4 regions of the Rhodococcus sp. GQ147 genome follow, and region 1 is predicted to be linked to each of the others. Evidence: riboswitches for the same ligand, from Rfam matches in the RefSeq annotation. Region 1 holds a riboswitch; each other region holds the start of a gene.

Region 1 (3,969 bases):
CGACTGGCGCCGAGACCGCTTCGGGCAGATCCGGGAGGGCACTCTGCCCGGGGGAGGGCGCTCCCGCCTCGATCACCGTATCGAGCGCAAAGTACCCGCCGCACTGGTTGTAACCGGCGTCGCCCGTGGTGGCGGGATCTCCGTCGAAGTCCCATTCCGCGAAGTAGCCGGTGATGAAACCACCGAGAGAATGTCCGCCGCACAACACTTTCCGTTTCCGCAGTTCCGGGTCGGAGAGTTCGTGACGCAGCAGGTCGTACTGGTCGCGCAGCGTCTGCTCGATGCCGACATGCGAGAGCCACGCGACGTCGGCGCCGCTCGCGTGGCCGGCGAATCGTCGCCCGTCCACTTCGGCACCGCGGAAGTAGTAGTCGGTCGCGGTGTCGAGCGAACCCGTCCGCAGTGCCGCCCGGGTACCGGTGTGGTCCTCGAGGCAGTTCGATCGCCGGTCGAGTGCCCAGAACTCGACGTGGGCACCACGGGCCGCGGCCGCGACGACGGTGTTGCGCGCGACGCTCTCGAACGCGCCCGCTCCCTCGAAGATCCCGGGCTGGGCGACGAGGATCCGGTCGGCGTCGGCCGAACTCTCCGGTCCGTCGGCCGACCGCCACCGCAGATACGACAACCGGTCGCACGCGGCGGGTCGCGGTCCCGCTTCCGCCGGCAGCGGCACGGGTATCGACACCACGGACCCGAGCACCTCGCCGGCCAGCGGCGCCGACGAGTCATACGGCATTTCGGTGCGTCCGCTCGTCTCCGCCGACACCACCGATGCCGTCAGGACACTTCCCATCACCGCCGCAGCCATCGCGGCGCCCATCATTGCGCGCATCCCATCCCCCGATCGGTTCGTGCGTATTGAACACCGTTGCGGGAGTCGGGTCTACGGAAACAACAGAAGAACGGACCCGTCGGAGTTCACCGACGGCCCTTCATCGTCCGCGCAAGGGAGAGACATGCGCAGAGCGACGGTCCCTGCCGTTCGGGGGAGGTGGCAGGGACCATCACTCGAAGAGTCGGGATCTTCGATCCTTCCGTTGCGGGTGAAATGTGAGGGTGACATCCTGACCTGGGCATTTCCGTAACTTCGGGTCACATCTTCCGTTCTGCTCCCGTCCCGGCGGCCCCAGGAGGGCATGGTGCTAGGGTCGCCCGTGACACGGGGTGCTCCGCACGAGCGGGGCTGAGATCACACCCGTCGAACCTGACCAGGTAATGCTGACGAAGGGATGTCCCGACATGACCACGCCTGTACCCACATCGATCCGTCCCCTGCCCGCGCAGTGAAGGCGCGGCGGACTCTCGCCGGACTGCTCACCCTCGTCGCCGCACTCTCCGCGGTCGTCGGGTGCTCGTCCGATTCCGGGAGCGACACCATCCGATTCGCGTTGGACTGGACGCCCAACACCAATCACACCGGCCTGTACGTGGCGCAGCAGGAAGGTCTGTTCGCCGATGCGGGTCTCGACGTCGAGATCCTGCCGTACAACAACGCGACCCCCGACACCCTCGTCGACGCGGGTAGCGCCGAGTTCGGAATCTCCACGCACGCCACATCGACCATCGCCAGAGCCGCCGGGTCCCGGACCGTCGCGGTCCTCGCACCGCTGCAGCACTGGGCGACGGGGATCGCCGTGCGGGCCGACAACGCCGAGATCACGCGGCCGGCGGATCTCGACGGCAAGACCTTCGCGGGCTTCGCCAACCCTGGTGAGGACGAGATGCTCGCCGAAGTGATCCGCAACGACGGTGGTCGCGGTGAGTTCGAGAACGTGACGCTCGGGACGTCGTCGTACGAGGCCGTCTACTCGTCGACCGCCGACTTCACCGTGTCGTACCTGGCGTGGGAGGGTCTCGAGGCCGAGCACCGCGGCCTGCCCATGCGGTACTTCGGCTTCACCGACTACGGCTTCCCCGACGCGTACGCGATCGTCGTCGACGGCAACGAGGACTGGATGACGGAGAACCCGGAGCAGGCACGCGCTTTCGTGCAGGCGCTGCACCAGGGTTACCGGATCGCCGCCGACGACCCCGATCGTGGAGCCCGGGCTCTGCTCGAGGCGAACCCCGGGGCCTTCCCCGACGAGGAACTCGTCTACGAGAGCCAGCGCATGCTCGCCGCCGAGTACATGCGTGACGCCTCCGGCGCCGTCGGAGTCCTCGACGCCGGGAAATGGTCGGGCTATGCCCGGTTCCTGTACGAGAACGGCGTGCTGTCCGGACCCGACGGCAGCCCGTTGACGACCGAGCCGGACTGGTCGACCTATGTCACCGATGACTACCTCGAAGACCGATAGCATCGGCCGCGCACGTCGGCTCCTTCCCGCGCTGCTCATCGCCGGGGCTCTGGTCGCGATCTGGCAGTCGTACGTCGTGGTGAGCGGTGTCCGCCCGCAGGTGTTGCCCTCCCCCGCACGCGTTCTCACGCAGGGGTGGTCTCATCGCGTCGACATCGCCGGGCACGCCTGGTCCACTCTGCAGGTCACGATGGTCGGGTTCGCCGTGTCGCTGGCACTGGCGTGGGCCCTCGCGATCGTCGTAGACTTCTCGCCTTGGTTGCGGCGGGCCCTCGTGCCGTTGTTCGTGGTGTCGCAGACCCTGCCGATCATCGCGATCGCGCCGTTGATGATCATCTGGTTCGGTTTCGGACTGCTACCGAAGATCCTCGTCATCGCGCTGGTGACGTTCTTCCCCGTCGCGATCGGGCTGCTCGAAGGGTTCGCGGCGGCCGACCGGGAGGCGGGCGCGTTGCTACGCAGTATGGGCGCGTCGCGGTGGCAGCAGTTCCGTTACGTGCGCCTGCCATCCGCGCTCCCCCGCTTCTTCACCGCCCTGCGGATCGGCATCACCTACGCCGTCGTGGGTGCGGTGTTCGCCGAATACGTCGGCGCGACATCCGGTCTGGGCATCTACATGAGCACGCAGAAGAACTCGTTCCGCACCGATCTCGTGCTCGCTGCCGTAGTGGTGACCGCTGCTCTGTCACTCCTGCTGTACGCGCTGACGTTCGTCGTCGAACGGATGGTCGCGCCGTGGGCGCTCACGAGGGGTGAGAGATGAATGCGGTGACGGTGGCCTCGGTCCACAAGTCGTACGGCGACCGGGCGGTGATCGACGGCATCGACTGTGCTGTGGAGCCCGGCGAGTTCGTGTCCCTCATCGGGCCGAGTGGGTGCGGCAAGTCGACGCTGTTCTCGATCGTCGCGGGACTCGAGCAACCCGACACCGGAGAGGTTCTCGTCGGCGACTCCCCCGCGGCACCCGGGCAGGTCGCGCTGATGCCGCAGAAGGACCTGCTGTTCCCGTGGCGGACGGTGCTCGACAACTGCACACTCGGGCTCGAGGTGCAGGGTGTACAGCGATCCGACGCTCGTGCCCGCGCCCGCGAACTGCTGCCGACCTTCGGCCTGGCCGGCTTCGAGGACGCTGCCCCGCACCAACTGTCGGGCGGTATGCGTCAACGCGCGTCGCTCGCACGCACGGTGCTGCAGGGGCGCGACGTGCTCCTGCTCGACGAGCCGTTCGGCGCACTCGATTCGCTGACCCGCACCGAGATGCAACTGTGGTTGCAGCAGGTGTGGCAGCAGCATCGGTGGACGGTGCTGATGGTGACGCACGACGTCCGCGAGGCGGTGTTGCTGTCCGATCGGGTCGTCGTCCTCGGTCCGCGACCGACGCGGGTGCAGCACGAGCTGCGTGTGCACCTGCCCCGACCTCGAACCCTGGAGACGTGCGTGTCGAGCGAGTTCGTGGCGCTCGAACACGAGCTCATGGAGGTCCTGCACCGGTCACGACACGAGAAGCAGCAGAGGTTGCCCTCGGGATAGTCGCCGGCCGAACTGTTCGCCACCAGTGCATCCGCTACAAGATTCGCTATCCGCTACGGCAAATTGCTGTAGCGGATAGCGAGAGCGGTAGCGGATGCATCGGGGACGACCCCGGACCTGTGCCCCCAGTGGGACTCGAACC
Region 2 (3,969 bases), on a different contig from region 1:
GCCCATGAGCCCGGCAGCGGCGGCAGCGAAAATTCTGTGTGCAACTGTCATGCCCGGGGATCGTACAGACCGATCGGTAACCCGTCGCGTGACAATCGGAAACCCCTGAACACCAAGGTGCTCAGGGGTTTCCCGTACCGGTCACGGCTCCATCGGCGAAGATGCCTGGGCCCAGAAGCGTTTCGGGATCCGGCCGGCGTGCCGGGCACGGAATCCCGCTTCGACGGCGTGACGCATCGCCGACGCCATCAGCGCCGGATCCTTCGCGCGGGTGACGGCGGTCGCGAGCAGCACGGCGTCGCAACCGAGTTCCATCGCGAGCGCCGCGTCGGAGGCGGTTCCGATTCCCGCGTCGAGGATCACCGGCACACCCGCAGCCTCGACGATCATCTCGATGTGGTGCGGGTTCGAGATACCGAGGCCGGTCCCGATCGGCGAGCCGAGCGGCATCACCGCGGCACAACCGACGTCCTCGAGGCGCCGCGCGAGGACGGGATCGTCGGTCGTGTACGGCAGGACGACGAAGCCGTCGTCGACGAGTTGTTCGGCCGCGGAGACGAGTTCGATGGCGTCGGGCAGCAGCGTCCGTTCGTCGGCGATGACCTCGAGTTTCACCCAGTCGGTCTCCAGCGCCTCCCGCCCGAGCTGCGCGGTCAGCACGGCTTCCTTCGCGCCGCGGCACCCGGCAGTGTTCGGCAGCGGTTCGATGCCGAGGCGGCGCAGCAGGTCGAGGACACCGGTTCCGGAGGCCGCGTCGACGCGGCGCATCGCGACGGTGGTCAGTTCGGTGCCCGACGCGACGAGTGCCTCCTCGAGCACGGCCAGGTTCGCCGCGCCACCGGTGCCGGTGATCAGCCGCGACCCGAAGGTGCGGCCGGCGATGGTCAGCTGCGGCAGGTCGGCGCCGGGATCGTGTGTGTCAGCCACCCTGGACCGCCGTGAGGATCTCGATGCTCGCTCCGCGTGTGACCGGCTCCGACCAGCGGCCGCGCGGGCACACGACACCGTCGACGGCGACCGCGATGCCCTTCTCGGGCAGACCGAGCTCGTTCAGCAGTTGTGACACGGTCGGGGCCGCGTCGTAGTACTTGTCCTCACCGTTGACGGTGATGCCCACGGACACGTTCGTCATCCCACACTCGCTTCCGTAATTCGTCCAGGACAGGCGTACTGCGCGTCGGCCAGCGACCGCCCACCGAGTTCGGCGAGCACCGCGTCGACGGTGAGCGGCGTGAGCAGCACACCGTTGCGGCCGTGGCCGGTCGCGGCGACGACACGATCGGAGAGCCGGCCGATCAGCGGCAGGTTGTCGGGGGTCATCGGGCGCAGGCCCGCGCTCGCCTCGAACAGTTCGTACTCGCCGAGCGCAGGAAAGATCTTCTCGGCGTCGGCGATCAGATCGCGCACCCCGGCCACCGTGACCTGTGTGTCGGACGCCTCGTACTGTGTGGCGCCCACGACGAGGCCGTCGTGGCGGGGCACCAGATAGGCGGGGCGTCCGTGGACACTCGCGCGCACGGTGCGCTGCGGCGGCGGAGTCGCGCCCGGCCGCACCCGCAGGCGCAGGATCTCGCCCTTGACCGGACGGACCGGAAGGCCCGGCCACAGTCGCGCCGACGCCGAGCCGGCGGCGAGCACCACCTGATCGTCGGGAAGGTCGGCGAGATCGTGGACGGCGGCGTCGGAGAAACGCACCCCGGCCGCGGTGGCCGCGACGCGCAGGGCGTCGACGAGCGTACGGTTGTCGACCGACGACTCGGTGGGGGCGAGGAGTCCGAGACGGACCTTCGGACCGAGGGACGGCTCGAACTCCCGGATCTCGGCGCGGGAGAGCAGCCGCATCTCGTGCCCCTGCTCCCCCACCCATTCGGCGACGGTCCGCAGGTCGGCCGCATCGGCCGCATCGAGCGCGACGGTCAGGGACGCCTGGGCGGTGAACACATCGACGCCGGTCTCCGTGCGCAGCGCCTCCGCGAAGCCGGGCCAGCGTTCGAGGGAGGCCGCTCCCAGGGACAGGACGTGGTCCTCACCGGGCCAGCCCTCGGACAGCGGTGCCAGCATTCCTCCGGCCACCCACGAGGCTCCGCTACCAGGATTCGGGTCGTGCACGGTCACGACGTGTCCCGCGCGGGCCGCGCGCCATGCGATCGACAGCCCGATCACTCCGCCACCCACGACGGCCACAGTTGCCATTGGTCCACCTCACTCCCTGCGCCGGCATGATCCGGGTCAGGTCATAACGGTCGGGGCCGGCAGGCCCCCTCTCAGCCCCGCGAACCTCGGGACTCCCGTGTCGTCACTTTCTGCTTAGAGGCTACCGTCTTGGTCGTGACCACCTATCGCGGCAACCATCCCGACCCGCGCGGCCGCCTCGCGACCGCCCGGTTGTATCTGTGCACCGACGCTCGCCGGGACACCGGCGACCTCGCACGGTTCGTCGAGGAGGCCCTCGCCGGTGGGGTCGACATCGTCCAGTTGCGCGACAAGGACTCGGCCGGCGAGAAGAAGTTCGGACGCCTCGAGGCACGCGAGGAACTCGCCGCCCTCGAGATCATCGGCGAGGCGTGTGCACGCCACGGTGCGCTCCTGGCCGTGAACGACCGCGCCGACATCGCGCTCGCGTCGGGCGCCGACATCCTGCATCTCGGTCAGGGCGACCTGCCGGTGCGGCACGCGCGGCAGATCCTCGGCGACGAGATCGTCATCGGCCGCTCGACGTCGAGCCGCGCGCAGGCTGCGCTCGCCGACATCGAGGAGGGCGTCGACTACTTCGCATCCGGGCCGGTGTGGGACACACCGACCAAGCCGGGACGGACCGCAGCGGGGCTGGAGGTGACGCGCGAGGTCACGCAGTCGCAGCCGGCACGGCCGTGGTTCGCGATCGGCGGCATCGATCTCGAGCGACTCCCCGAGGTGCTCGACGCCGGTGCCACGCGGGTCGCGGTGGTCCGGGCGATCACGAAGGCATCCGATCCGCGGGCAGCCGCGGCGGCGCTGAAGGCCGCACTCCCGACCTGAGGCGTTACAGCCAGCCCAGCACGGCCGAGGGCGACATCGCGATCGTGCCCTCGGGCAACCGTGCGCGCAGACCGCGATCCGCGGTGACCACGACCGTCACACCGGGGTCGACCACGGCCGTCGTGGTGGAGGCCAGCCGGGTCAGTTCGTCGTCGCCGCTGCCGTCCGCGCTGTGCACCGGGATCCGGACGTCGTCGATCGTCGCGTCGCGGGCATGCCCTTCGAGGACCGCTTCGACGCGGGGGACCCAGCCGAACGTCCCGTCGGGAATTTCGACGGTGCGGGGCAGGACCGCGGCGAGGTCGGCGAGCAGTGCGCTCGTCGCGCCGGGGCGGTCGCGCCACCATCCGGTGGGGCCGCTCGCTCCGAGCACGTTCGCGGTGTCGAGCAGCATGCGTACCGGTGAGGTGCGCAGCGACGGCCACGCCTCGGCGAAGCCGCTGTGCAGCGGCATCGCCTCGACCTCCGGTTCGGGCACCCAGCGCAGTTCGGTGCTCTCCTGGTTGAGACTGGTCACGAGAGTTTCGGTGGCGTCGGCGACGACGGTGGTGTAGGTCCATCCGCCCGCGAGACCGGACGTGACGCGTTCGGCGCGTACCGTCACGGCCGCGACATCGATGCCGGCCTCCTCGTGGGCCTCCCGCACGGCGGCGTCGACGGTGCTCTCGTGCGAGTCGCGCGCTCCACCGGGAAGTGCCCACGTCCCGCCCTGGTGCGACCATGCCGCCCGATGCTGCAGGAGAACCGCGGGGCGACCGTCCGCGAGCGGAGCGCGCAGCAGCAGACCTGCGGCGCCGTGCCGTCCCCAGCGCTTCTCGCCGTCCGGTCCGACCGCCCAGCCGTCACCGTCTCCACGCATTGCGTCCGCCTCTCCGACCCGCCCTCGCCCGGACCTGTGCCCGGTACCGGATCCCCGCCGTCCGTGGACGGCAACAATACCGCCGGGCTGCT
Region 3 (3,969 bases), on a different contig from region 1:
TTTCGTAGCTGTTGCCAACTGATCGCCCGGCCGCTCCCCGAGTTGGAGACGGAGACGACCGCCGCTGCCTCCTTCGTTCATGACCGGCTGCACCAGCAGCACGGGTGCATCGCCGAGCGCCTCGGCAACTGCGGTATAGGTAGCCGATGTGGTGGCGATCAGGATGGTCCGGCAGCCTGCCTGAACGAGTCGCCGCGCTTCCATGACGCCGGTCTCCGGGTCTGTGGCGTCATCGCCCACGATCAACTCGACCCGTCGGCCATGAATGCCACCCTCGGCATTGATTTCCTCGAGCGCCAGCATGGCAGCGTTGTCGATTGAGGTAGCGAAGGGGCTGCAGGGTCCGGATTTCGACGTCAACAAGCCCAGACGGGGATGGGGCGAGGCGTTTCGAGCGGTAGGGAACCCTCGACGCCGCATCAACCATTCCAATCCGGGCTGGTCGAGTTCGGCGATGAGCCGAACTCTCGTGCCTCCATCGGCGGCTCCGAAACGAAGTTTGATAAGCCCCCGCCAAGGCTGGTCGTGCACGATATCGAGGTACACATACGGACGCGCAGCAGCGATACGGCCGAGAATCTCGACCGGTTCTGCGCCGGAACCGCTGAGGTGGACCGCCATACGCACGGCAGCGCCGGGTTCGACCCGATCGCATACCCCGCCGAACAGCCATCCCGCCTCTTCGCCTGCTCCGAAAGGCTGTAGGCCACCGAGGGTGGGGATGCGGTCCACTCTTCCGCGTGCAGTACGACCTGGGTCACCGTGTTTCCTGGAAGCTATGCACGTCACAGAGATGTATCGGTGGCAGCGGTGCGATCGGCAGCCTCGACGGCATCTACCAGGGCTCCTCGAAACACTTCCTGCAACATCGCGATGACGTCCCGGGCGGGACCGGCCGGGTCGATCGAGTAGAAACGGAAGCGTCCGGCCTTGCGTTCGGTGACCAATCCCGCGTGCCGCAGGATCCGGAGGTGGTTCGAAACGCCGGTGCGTCCCACGCTGTCGATCTGGTCGACCAGTTCATTGACACTGCACTCATCGCGCTCTGCCAGCACAGTGAGAATGGCTCACCGCACAGGGTCAGCGAGGGCATCGAAGGCCAGCTGTGCGGACAAGATCCCGATCTCCTCGAGTCAACAGTCGATGACGTATAGAAGAGTACCTCCTCGTAGCTCGCACAGGACGGGCCGACTTCGCACCGCTCCGACGACCGGACCAGCTACATCTGCAGCGAGACGAGTCGGGTGTTAGGGTCTGTGACGTCCCCACGGGAGCCCTATTGCAGGGGCTGAGATCGGGCTGAGGCAGCCTGCGACCGTCGAACCTGCCCGGGTAATGCCGGCGAAGGAAGTAGGAACGATTCCGATGAGTGCATCCAATTCGCATGCCCTGAGCTATGTCCACGACGAGGAACACGACCTGCGTGTACCTGTCACAGAGATCCGCTTGAACGACTCTCCCGGCGGGGTGCCGAACCCGCCGCTGCAGGTCTACCGCACTGCAGGTCCCGGTAGCGATCCGCTGGTCGGGCTCCCGCCGACGCGCGCCGACTGGATTGCTGCTCGCGGCGACGTCGAGCACTACCCGGGGCGAGAGCGGGATCTGCTCGACGATGGCCGCTCGGCTGTGCGGCGTGGAGAGGCGTCCCAGGAGTGGAAGGGGCCCCGACCTGTCCCGGTGCGAGCGAAGACAGGCCGGACGGTCACGCAGATGCACTATGCCCGGGCGGGGATCATCACCCAGGAAATGCGGTTCGTGGCGCTGCGGGAGAACTGCGACGTGGAACTGGTGCGCTCGGAGGTGGCGGCGGGTCGGGCGATCATCCCCGCCAACGTCAACCACCCCGAGTCCGAGCCGATGATCATCGGCAAGTCCTTCCTGGTGAAGATCAATGCCAACATCGGCAACTCAGCGGTGACCAGCTCCATCGTCGACGAAGTCGACAAGATGCGCTGGGCCACCCGTTGGGGCGCGGACACTGTGATGGACCTGTCCACCGGCGAAGATATCCACACCACCCGAGAATGGATCATTCGCAACTCCCCGGTGCCGATCGGCACGGTGCCGATCTACCAGGCTCTGGAGAAGGTCGCCGGCCAGGCCGATGCGCTGACGTGGGAGATCTTCCGCGACACCGTGATCGAGCAGTGTGAGCAGGGTGTGGACTACATGACCATCCACGCCGGAGTGCTGCTGCGCTACGTACCGCTCACGGCCGAGCGGCTCACCGGCATCGTCTCCCGAGGTGGGTCGATCATGGCCGGTTGGTGCCTCGCCCATCACGAGGAAAATTTTCTCTACACCCACTTCGACGAACTGTGTGAGATCTTCGCCCGCTACGACGTGGCATTTTCCCTCGGGGACGGGCTGCGACCGGGGTCGATCGCCGACGCCAATGACGCCGCGCAGTACGCCGAACTGGACACTCTTGCCGAACTGACCACCCGTGCCTGGGCTCACGACGTTCAGGTGATGGTCGAAGGCCCTGGCCACATCCCGATCCATCGGGTGCGGGAAAATGTGGAGCGTCAGCAGAAGCTATGTCATGGAGCGCCTTTCTACACCCTGGGGCCGCTGGTGACCGACATTGCTCCGGGCTACGACCACATCACCTCCGCGATCGGGGCCACCGAGATCGCCCGCCATGGCACCGCGATGCTGTGTTATGTCACCCCGAAGGAGCATCTGGGACTGCCGAATCGGGACGACGTGAAGACCGGGGTCATCACGTACAAGATCGCCGCTCATGCCGCCGACATCGCCAAGGGCCATCCCGGTGCCGTCGAGCGTGACGACGCGTTGTCGAAGGCGCGTTTCGAGTTTCGGTGGCGGGATCAGTTCGCTCTGTCGCTGGATCCGGATACGGCCGAGCAGTTCCATGACGAGACGCTTCCGGCCGAACCGGCCAAGACAGCGCACTTCTGCTCGATGTGTGGGCCGAAGTTCTGCTCGATGCGTATCTCCCAAGACATCCGGACCAGGTTCGGTGACGCCGCCGACCAGGCCGCCGTCGCCGGGATGCAACATATGTCCGACCAGTTCAGGGCCGCTGGCAGCACGGTGTATTTGGATGCCCCTACTGTCCTGTCCTCCGAAAGTAAGCGTGTGACACAGGACAACTGAGGTCGCAGGGGCGTTGAGTCCAGGTGACGAGAGGACACGGACGCAACGCCCTCAGCGGCTTGACGCACGCCCGCACTTGCTCTGCCGGGTGACGTTGTGTCGCGATGACGAAGGTGGTCGAGGACGGAGTCGGCATCGATGTGCGGTTTCGCGGTGCCGGCGACCGTCCGGGTTCGAGTACGAGGGGAATGAGATTCAGCGGCGGTACCCACTCGTGCTCAACGAAAGTGCCCATGTGTGAGCGGGGTTCGCTGTAGCAGTGATCGGGTGCCGGCGGGCGAGGCGGTGACGACATCGCCCACCTCGCTGCCGAATCGGGGGTGACCTGCACTTGTGACTCGCTCAGCTTCGAGGCACCGAGGAGTAGTTGCCGGGTGGTCTCGACGCCTGCCGTGACACGGTGCGGGTTGCCGTTCCCCTCACCGTGTCACGGCAGGCGGCCGTCTCGGAAGAGCGGTCGTGATCGTCGCCCCGGTCGATTCTGCTTCCGGGATCGGCGGTCGCTGCACACGCGCTGGAACGCGTCCGGACCATCCCGCATTCGCTCGGCGTCGACCTCGCGCGGCGGTGTTGTCCACCATCTCCGCGCGGTAATCAGTCTTCTCGATGATGCCTTGCGGGTTCTTGACCCGGGCAGGTACACCGCACCCGAGACCCTTGCAGCGTTGACGGTGCTGATCAGAGCAGCGTGAACGCGCCGACTACTGGGCAAGAGAGGCGGATTTGGTCGCCTCCAAGCGGCCGAAGTACCGAGATCTGGAAAGCACGGCAGTGGCTGAGATGAAGCGCGGCCGATCGGCTCCCGTCTCGATGTTCTCCCCGCAGGGGCCGAGTTCGGCGATAGTG
Region 4 (3,969 bases), on a different contig from region 1:
GGGACGACGAGGTCGACGAAGTCGTCGAGGGAATCCGGATAGGCGGGGCACATGAGGTTGAAGCCGTCGCAGGCACCCGCGGCGAACCATTCCTCGATGCTGTCGGCGACGGTCTCGGGAGTACCGATCATCGTCGCGTGACCACCACCCGCGGCGAGGTAGCCGAGCAGTTCGCGCAGGGTGGGACGGCGGGTCTCGATGATGCGCTGCACCGTCGCGTAGCGCCCCTGCGGCCCGGTGAACTCCTCAATGGGTGGCAGGTCGTCGACGGGAGCGTCGAGGTCGTGGCCGGTGTAGTCCTGACCCGTGAACACGCCGAGCTGGGTGATGGCAGCATCTACGTCGAGGAGCGCATCGAGTTCCGTCTTCTTCGCCCACGCCTCCTCCTCGCTGCGACCGACGTAGGTGACGAGCCCGGGCAGGATGGCGACCGTACCGGGATCCCTGCCGGCCGCGGCGATCCGCGCGCGCAGGTCGGTGGCGTACTCGAGCGCCGCAGTGATGTCCCACGCGACGGAGTAGACGGCCTCGGCGTGGCGGGCCGCCAGGTTGCGCCCGGTCTCCGACGCCCCCGCCTGGAACAGCACGGGTCGGCCTTGCGGGCACCGCGGCACGGTCAGGGGACCGTCGACGCGGAAGTGCTTGCCCCGGTGATGGATCGGACGGATCGCGGAGGAGTCCAGGAACCTGCCGCCGGCCCGGTCGACGAGGACACCGCCGTCGTCCCACGAATCCCACAGTGCGCAGAGCACTTCGATGAACTCTTCCGCCCGGGCATATCGCTCCGTGTGCGGCGGGAGCGCGTCGAATCCGTGGTTGCGCGCTTCCTCGTCGAACATCGAGGTGACGATGTTGGCTCCTACGCGGCCACCACTGATGTGGTCGAGTGAGGCCAGCATCCGTGCCGCGTGGAACGGCGTGAAGAAGCTTGCAGAAACGGTGGTGACCAGACCGATGCGCTCGGTCGCGCGGGCCATCGCCGACAGTGCGGTGAGCGGTTCGAGGAACCAGGTGGTGCCCGCTGTGTACTTCGGGTTGACGCTGTGACCGTCGGCGAAGAACACCGCGTCGAGACATCCGCGTTCGGCGGTGCGTGCGAGTTCCTCGAAATACGTGATGTCGCCGATGCGTTCGGCCGCGGAGTCGGGATGCCGCCATGCCGACGAGTGGTGCCCGACGCCGTAGAGGAAGGCGTTGAGGTGGAGGGTGCGTGGTCCGGTCATCAGTTCATCACCAGTCCCCCGTCGACCACCAGGTTCTGCCCGGTGACGGCCCGCGACCAGTCGGAGGCGAAGAACAGCACCGCGGCCGCGAAATCCTCGGGGGTGGTGACCTTCCGCAGCGGCGTCGACGACGCGATGAGGTCGAACACCGCTTCGGGGGTCGCCGACGATGCGTCGGTCGTGCGCAGCAGACCACCGGAGACCATGTTGACGCGGATCCCGTCGGGGCCGAGGTCGGCGGCGAAGGTGCGGGTCAGCGACAGCAGCGCGGCCTTGGCGGCGGTGTAGTCGTGGTACGGGACGACGGGGTGCTGGAACAGGTTGGTGCCGATGTTGACGACGCTGCCGCCGCCGGCTTCCCGCATGCCCGGCAGCGCGGCCTGGATGACGTTGACGGCACCACCGACGACCCCGTCGAACTGGGCACCGAATTCGGCGTATCCGATCTCGTCCGCCTTGACGCGGGCGTCGCCGTTGAACGAGAAGTCGGGCAGGGCGTTGTTGACGACCGTGGTGACGGGTCGCCCGAAGTGCTCGCGGGCCCGCGCGAACAGCGACTCGACCTCGGCGCGGTCGGTGACATCGGCCTTCAGCGCGACGGCCCGCTCGGGTCCGATCTTGTCGGCCAGTTCGTGAGCGCCCTCGCCGCTGCGCCGGTAATCGAGAACGACGGCGGCTCCTTCGTCGGCGAACGCCTGCGCGATGCTGTGGCCGAGGCCGCGCCCGGCACCGGTGACGAGGACGACCTGGTTCTGCAATGACATCTTCTGTGCCTTCCCTGTGTCGGGAAGGGTGCGTGAGGGCGACAGACCTGTGGCCCGGCGCCGGCTCGGCATCCCTTCGCTCGCATAATCGAGATCAGGTTCGACGGGTGTTCTCTCAGCCGTGTCCGGCACCCCGTGTCGAGTCCTGCGCACAGGTTACACCTCGGGATCTCGACCCCGTCGAGACTGTCGGCGTCGGCATTCATCGGATCGTCACATCACCGACCCGGGAACTTAGCTCAGATCGGCGTTAAAATGAGCCTTTCCTGCCCCGACCCGTGAAAGGAGATTCCGACGCACACGCCGGCCCCCTACAACGCTCCCTACGTCTCCCTTTCCCAGCAGGTCGGAGACGCCCCGCCGTTCGACCGTGCCCCGGTCCGCGGACCCGCGCGCCACGAGGACGTCGTATGGTTCGAGGATCGCTACGCGATCCCCATCACCACCACGACGCCCGACGAAGCGCAGATCGAGGACGTACTGCTCCTGCGCCGCGCCCTCGACCGGGCGCACATCGACTACCTGCTCGTCCGCGACGACAGCGACCGCCCGATCCTGGCGATCGACCGTGCCGATCGGAAGAGATTGCGTGCCGCGCTCGCCGAGGGATGCGCCGACGAGCCGTTCTACTCGAAGGCTGTCGGCTCCAAGCGACGCCCGGTTCCGGTGGCGGACGGTCGGCTCTCGCGCGACAGGAAGGACCGGGTGTTCCGGCTGTTCCGCCCGCGCGTCGAGCTGACCAGCGGGTTGCGGTACGGCGCGTCGAACGGTGTGGACATCGAGCTGTGGACCTACACCGACGACGAGGTGATCATGCCTCGTCCGAACGCCCTCACCCGCACGGTCGCCCTGCGCGACGAGATGCGCCGGACGACGGTCGAGCGGTACGGACAGCTGTGGCCCACGATCGAGGGCATGTTCGACCGCCACCCCGGCGACATCCCGTTCGAGATCGACCTCGTGTTCTCGTGGGTGGACGGGTCGTCGAAGTCGTTCCAGGCCAAGCGCGCAAAGCTGATGCAGAACTACGTCGTCGGCGAAGGTGACGACACGCCGGCGCGCTACCGGCAGATCAACGAACTCAAGTACGCCCTGCGTTCGGTCCACATGTACGCGCCGTGGGTGCGGCGGATCTTCGTCGCCACCGACTCGCCGCGACCGGCGTGGCTCGCCGACGACCCGCGTGTGACGTTCGTGCGGAGCGAGGAGTTCTTCGCCGACCCGTCAGCGCTGCCCACCTACAACTCGATGGCGGTCGAGTCGCAACTGCACCACATCCCGGGGCTGTCCGAGCACTTCCTGTACTCGAACGACGACATGTTCTTCGGTCGCCGGGTGAGCCCGAGCCTGTTCTTCTCCGGCGGGGGTGTCAGCAAGTTCATCGAGTGCGACGTGCGGATCGGGCTGGGTCGGAACGACCCGTCGCGCAGCGGATTCGAGAACTCCGCCCGCATGAACCGCAAGCTCCTGCAGGATCGCTTCGGGGTCACCATCACTCGGCACCTCGAACACACCCCGGTCCCGTTGCGCAGGTCGATCATGGCGGAGATGGAACGCGAGTTCGGGGACGAGTTCGCTGCGACGGCGGCGAGCCCGTTCCGGGCGGCCGACAACATCTCGGTGACGAACTCCTTCTACCACTACTACACGCTGCTGACCGGCCGCGCGGTGCAGCAGACCACGGCGAAGGTGGAGTACGTCGACACCACTGTGAAGTCCGGTCTGCGACATCTGGACACGATCCTGGCGCGCCGCAATCTCGACCTGTTCTGCCTCAACGACGGCAGCACGCCCGAGGTCGACCTGGAGCTGCGCACCGCGAAGGTCACGCAGTTCCTGGAGCGGTACTACCCGATCCCGGCACCCTGGGAGACCGGCCACCCGGGCCGACCGGACGTCGGTTAGATCCGAACGGTGAGGTCGGGGTTCTCGGGGATGCGGATGCCGGCTTCGGCCAGACGCCGCGCCGCGTCCTCGGCCGT

The links. A riboswitch is a leader RNA that binds a small molecule or an ion and turns the genes downstream of it on or off. The one in region 1 is predicted to bind thiamine pyrophosphate.
Region 2: another riboswitch for thiamine pyrophosphate. It lies ahead of thiO (glycine oxidase ThiO); the one in region 1 lies ahead of AC6CID_RS03770 (ABC transporter substrate-binding protein).
Region 3: another riboswitch for thiamine pyrophosphate. It lies ahead of thiC (phosphomethylpyrimidine synthase ThiC); the one in region 1 lies ahead of AC6CID_RS03770 (ABC transporter substrate-binding protein).
Region 4: another riboswitch for thiamine pyrophosphate. It lies ahead of AC6CID_RS23620 (3-oxoacyl-ACP reductase); the one in region 1 lies ahead of AC6CID_RS03770 (ABC transporter substrate-binding protein).

What each region holds. Positions count from the first base shown of each region.
Region 1 covers NZ_JCAXDU010000002.1:300,297-304,265, forward strand. The annotation lists gene AC6CID_RS03765 (hypothetical protein) at 1-832, opposite strand, end outside; TPP riboswitch at 1,151-1,247, shown strand; gene AC6CID_RS03770 (ABC transporter substrate-binding protein) at 1,230-2,297, shown strand; gene AC6CID_RS03775 (ABC transporter permease) at 2,275-3,060, shown strand; gene AC6CID_RS03780 (ABC transporter ATP-binding protein) at 3,057-3,827, shown strand; tRNA gene AC6CID_RS03785 (tRNA-Leu) at 3,948-3,969, opposite strand, start outside.
Region 2 covers NZ_JCAXDU010000031.1:32,031-35,999, forward strand. The annotation lists gene AC6CID_RS23920 (hypothetical protein) at 1-51, opposite strand, end outside; gene AC6CID_RS23925 (thiazole synthase) at 142-927, opposite strand; gene thiS (sulfur carrier protein ThiS) at 920-1,132, opposite strand; gene thiO (glycine oxidase ThiO) at 1,129-2,193, opposite strand; TPP riboswitch at 2,190-2,302, opposite strand; gene thiE (thiamine phosphate synthase) at 2,329-3,018, shown strand; gene AC6CID_RS23945 (NUDIX hydrolase) at 3,023-3,877, opposite strand.
Region 3 covers NZ_JCAXDU010000020.1:3,777-7,745, forward strand. The annotation lists partial or broken gene AC6CID_RS20185 (substrate-binding protein) at 1-621, opposite strand, end outside; gene AC6CID_RS20190 (hypothetical protein) at 741-1,154, shown strand; TPP riboswitch at 1,258-1,367, shown strand; gene thiC (phosphomethylpyrimidine synthase ThiC) at 1,366-3,123, shown strand; gene AC6CID_RS20200 (HpcH/HpaI aldolase/citrate lyase family protein) at 3,825-3,969, opposite strand, start outside.
Region 4 covers NZ_JCAXDU010000030.1:8,121-12,089, forward strand. The annotation lists gene AC6CID_RS23615 (LLM class flavin-dependent oxidoreductase) at 1-1,223, opposite strand, end outside; gene AC6CID_RS23620 (3-oxoacyl-ACP reductase) at 1,223-1,987, opposite strand; TPP riboswitch at 2,042-2,133, opposite strand; gene AC6CID_RS23625 (stealth family protein) at 2,420-3,892, shown strand; gene AC6CID_RS23630 (phosphodiesterase) at 3,889-3,969, opposite strand, start outside.